DNA from 2 places in the Sporosarcina sp. 179-K 3D1 HS genome. Region 2 is predicted to be linked to the other one. Evidence: a T-box and tRNA genes for the amino acid it is inferred to sense, from the RefSeq annotation. Region 2 holds a T-box; the other holds one or more tRNA genes.
What was found. A T-box is a leader RNA that pairs with one kind of tRNA and senses whether it is charged. The one in region 2 lies ahead of thrS (threonine--tRNA ligase), so its partner is inferred to be a tRNA-Thr.

Region 1 (2,233 bases), on a different contig from region 2:
CGCCTGTGCGAAGTTATGAGCGCTCACGCAAAGTTATGGGCGCTTGCAGGGATTGACGAGCTTTCGAGCTGCCAGTTGAACCAATAAAAAAAGATACAACCGAAGTTGTACCTTTTTTCGTGGATACCCGAGGCCGGACTTGAACCGGCACGCCTCGCGGCATCGCATTTTGAGTGCGACGTGTCTGCCATTCCACCACTCGGGCATAATATTAAGTTACGAAGCAAAACTGGAGGCGGCAACCGGAATCGAACCGGTGGTAAGGGTGTTGCAGACCCGTGCCTTACCGCTTGGCTATGCCGCCGTAGAAAAAGTGGAGCGGAAGACGGGATTCGAACCCGCGACCCCGACCTTGGCAAGGTCGTATTCTACCACTGAACTACTTCCGCAACTACTGGGGTAGCTGGATTCGAACCAACGAATGACGGAGTCAAAGTCCGTTGCCTTACCGCTTGGCTATACCCCAAAAAATAATGGGGCGACTGAAGGGAATCGAACCCTCGAATGTCGGAACCACAATCCGATGCGTTAACCACTTCGCCACAATCGCCACTATAGTATAATTATCTCGCAACATGAATGGGGCGGCTGAAGGGAATCGAACCCTCGAATGTCGGAACCACAATCCGATGCGTTAACCACTTCGCCACAACCGCCATCAAGTAGGCTAGAAATAGCTAGAATATTGGCAGGGGCAGTAGGAATCGAACCCACACCAAAGGTTTTGGAGACCTCTATTCTACCGTTAAACTATGCCCCTGTATAATGGTGGTGGGGGACGGATTCGAACCGCCGAACCCGGAGGGAGCGGATTTACAGTCCGCCGCGTTTAGCCACTTCGCTACCCCACCAGAAAGATGGTGCCGGCGAAAGGACTTGAACCCTCAACCTACTGATTACAAGTCAGTTGCTCTACCAATTGAGCTACACCGGCACGGTGAAAATATATGGTGGCTCAGGACGGAATCGAACCGCCGACACAAGGATTTTCAGTCCTTTGCTCTACCGACTGAGCTACTGAGCCACATTGTAATTATTGGATTTGAATCGGTGTTATCTTTCCTTTTCAAATCTATGTAATGAAAATAAATGGCGGTCCCGACCGGGATCGAACCGGCGATCTCCTGCGTGACAGGCAGGCATGTTAACCGCTACACCACGGGACCGTTTGGTTGCGGGGGCAGGATTTGAACCTGCGACCTTCGGGTTATGAGCCCGACGAGCTACCACTGCTCCACCCCGCGATAATATTATTCATAAGACAAAAGTACTTCTACGCATTCGGCATACTGGACGCCTTACGCTTCGCTGTCGGCGTTAATCGCATTCGTTGTTATGCGATTTGCTCCACCCCGCGACAATACTATTAAAGAAATGGTGGAGGATGACGGGCTCGAACCGCCGACCCCCTGCTTGTAAGGCAGGTGCTCTCCCAGCTGAGCTAATCCTCCGGGTTAAAATTGCGATAAGCTTCGCATTACTGCTAGTTTAAATAAATGGTGACCCCTACGGGATTCGAACCCGTGTTACCGCCGTGAAAGGGCGGTGTCTTAACCGCTTGACCAAGGGGCCATATTCAATAAGTAAAATAACTGGCGGAGAGCAAGGGATTTGAACCCTTGATACGCGGTTAGCGTATACACGATTTCCAATCGTGCTCCTTCGGCCACTCGGACAGCTCTCCAATTGGCTCCGCAGGTAGGATTCGAACCTACGACCGATCGGTTAACAGCCGATTGCTCTACCACTGAGCTACTGCGGAATAATAACATTACTAATACTCAGTAGTCATTTGGAAATGACAGCCCAGCGACGTCCTACTCTCACAGGGGGAATCCCCCGACTACCATCGGCGCTGAAGAGCTTAACTTCCGTGTTCGGTATGGGAACGGGTGTGACCTCTTCGCCATCGACACTGGACTATTTTCCACAAGACAAGACTTATTATACCATAGTCTAATGAGTATTTCAAGCGTTTTTCAAAATTAATTCATTTTGTTCGCTCAAAACCGGATAAAACCAACATTGTCTGCTTACCACAAGCCATGCAACCTTTTTGTTTGAGGTTAAGTCCTCGATCGATTAGTATCCGTCAGCTCCATGCGTCGCCGCACTTCCACCCCGGACCTATCCACCTCATCTTCTTTGAGGGATCTTACTTACAAATGTAATGGGAAATCTCATCTTGAGGGGGGCTTCATGCTTAGATGCTTTCAGCATTTATCCCGTCCAC
Region 2 (2,233 bases):
CAGAGCCTTGCTTCCAAGCACCGGTGTGTATACGTGCTGATAGCCAAGCTTTTCTTCTTTATCCACGATATAGCGCTCGATGACACGGCGGATCGTCGCGCCTTTCGGCAACCAGAGCGGCAGACCTTGTCCCACTTTTTGCGAGTTCATGAATAAGTTAAGCTCTTTTCCGATTTTCCGGTGATCGCGCTCTTTCGCTTCCTCAAGCATGCGGAGATGTTCTTGCAATTCGTCTTTCTTGAAGAAGGCTGTTCCATAGATCCGCTGGAGCATTTTGTTTTTTGAGTCCCCACGCCAGTAGGCACCCGCGATGCTCAGCAATTTAAATTCTTTTAATTTACCAGTGGACGGAACGTGGACTCCGCGGCACAGGTCAAAAAATTCGCCTTGCTCGTAAATGGACACTTGCTCGCCTTCCGGAATGGCTTCAAGCAATTCCAATTTATACGGATCGCCAATTTCTTTGAAGCGGCTTTCCGCTTCCTCACGGGAGACGTCGTGGCGGACCACTTCGACGTTTTCACCGATGATCCGTTTCATTTCTTTCTCCAATTCAGGCAAGTCTTCCGCAGTGATCGGAGTCGGGGAATCAATATCATAATAAAAACCATTTTCAATGACCGGGCCAATCCCTAATTGTGCATCCGGGAACTTCCGTTTCACGGCTTGCGCCAACAAGTGCGCTGTACTGTGACGTAGGATTTCCAGCGCTTCCGGCGATTGCGGTGTGATGATCGCGATATCCCCATCCTCTTGTATCGGTGTTTTTAAGTCTACTAATTTATCGCCGATTTTACCTGCCAACGCACTTTTCCGTAAGCCCGGACTAATCGATGCTGCGACGTCTTCTGTAGTCGTGCCTTGCGGGAACTCCTTCACTGCCCCGTCTGGAAATTTCAACTTAATATCTGCCATTTGTACGCACTCCTTCTACTTTTTTTGGAATCAATTACGCCTCGGCGTAATTGCGAATCGAACAGCGAAGGGTTCGATTTGCCGTATTTCTGCGCTCTTTGCAGAAATTAAGGCACTTTTGTATTGCGACGAATTTAGGTTGCCTCCCTCACAGCTCCCCTGAAAAATCTGTGACATCCGCCGGCCGACAAAAACGCCACGTCCTGTGGCATTGTCGGCACTAGTACATCCTGTACGTCGGAGGCTTTGTCTTTATTCAGCGGGAATTTGGACACCTGCTGAACAGTAACTAAAACAGCATGCTTCTCGACACCTACGGAGGTGGGAATTTCTGTACCTGACGCTTCGCTTTCAGTACAAAAGCATTTGCTGAATAAAGACAAAAAAAGCCCCATCCCTGGAAAGGGACGAAGCTGTAGCTCGCGGTTCCACCCTTCTTCCTCCCCTCCGAAAATGAATTCGGACAGACGAAGCTTTACAACGGCTAACGGGCCGGTTCCGTCGATGGCTATTCGAACGAATCACCATCGCTGCTCAAAGGTGGTAAATCGATTATCGGTCCTTCGGGGCTTCCAGCCAATGGCCCCGTTCTCTGTAGGTCGAAAACAATCGATTCTTGTCCTTTTCAACGCTTTAACTATATCAATTCTCCGCTAATGCAAGTTAATCAATGATGAGTATACGCCTTTGTCAAAATAATTGCAACCCCTTTTATGTTCATTGAGAGGCAATCAATTCATCATACGTAATCTCGACCATTCCAGGGATTTCCGTCGGGGAAACGCCCAATAAATCACAAGGACGTCCGATCTTATCCACTTGACCGTCCTTTATTTTAATGATGCGGTCCGCCAATGCATGTGCATCGTTTTCATTGTGGGTGACGAAAATTGCGGTCGTATTGGCCTTTTTCAAGATTCTACGGAGATCTTCCCTGATTTTAACTAGCAAATCCGTGTCCAGATTGCTGAAAGGTTCATCGAGCAACAGCAATTCTGGCTGCGGTGCAATGGCGCGTGCCAAGGCAACCCTCTGCTGCTGTCCACCGCTCAGTTGGTGCGGGTAGCGTTTTTCAAATCCTTCCAGCTCAACCAGCTCTAGCACTTCGTAGGCCCGTTTCCGCTTTTCAGCCCGGCTCATCTTGGTCAATCCAAAGGTGATATTGTCCTCTACTGTCATATGGGGGAAAAGCGCATAGTCCTGGAACACCATGCCGATGCCTCGTTTTTCGGGTTGAATGAACGTTCTTTCATCAAATATGGTCCTTCCGTGCAGTGTGAAAGAACCGTGAGATGGAATTTCAAGACCGGCAATGAGC

Region 1: it encodes a tRNA-Thr, which carries the amino acid that the T-box ahead of thrS (threonine--tRNA ligase) is inferred to sense. The anticodon was not compared.

Annotation. Positions count from the first base shown of each region.
Region 1 is NZ_JBFEGI010000016.1:60,661-62,893, forward strand. It holds tRNA gene AB1K83_RS16640 (tRNA-Leu) at 125-205, opposite strand; tRNA gene AB1K83_RS16645 (tRNA-Cys) at 231-304, opposite strand; tRNA gene AB1K83_RS16650 (tRNA-Gly) at 315-389, opposite strand; tRNA gene AB1K83_RS16655 (tRNA-Gln) at 395-466, opposite strand; tRNA gene AB1K83_RS16660 (tRNA-His) at 475-550, opposite strand; tRNA gene AB1K83_RS16665 (tRNA-His) at 581-656, opposite strand; tRNA gene AB1K83_RS16670 (tRNA-Trp) at 687-760, opposite strand; tRNA gene AB1K83_RS16675 (tRNA-Tyr) at 767-851, opposite strand; tRNA gene AB1K83_RS16680 (tRNA-Thr) at 859-934, opposite strand; tRNA gene AB1K83_RS16685 (tRNA-Phe) at 949-1,024, opposite strand; tRNA gene AB1K83_RS16690 (tRNA-Asp) at 1,091-1,166, opposite strand; tRNA gene AB1K83_RS16695 (tRNA-Met) at 1,170-1,244, opposite strand; tRNA gene AB1K83_RS16700 (tRNA-Val) at 1,376-1,451, opposite strand; tRNA gene AB1K83_RS16705 (tRNA-Glu) at 1,498-1,572, opposite strand; tRNA gene AB1K83_RS16710 (tRNA-Ser) at 1,594-1,684, opposite strand; tRNA gene AB1K83_RS16715 (tRNA-Asn) at 1,688-1,762, opposite strand; rRNA gene rrf (5S ribosomal RNA) at 1,805-1,920, opposite strand; partial or broken rRNA gene AB1K83_RS16725 (23S ribosomal RNA) at 2,063-2,233, opposite strand, start outside.
Region 2 is NZ_JBFEGI010000002.1:397,860-400,092, reverse strand. It holds gene thrS (threonine--tRNA ligase) at 1-915, opposite strand, end outside; T-box leader at 1,316-1,553, opposite strand; gene AB1K83_RS04615 (ABC transporter ATP-binding protein) at 1,633-2,233, opposite strand, start outside.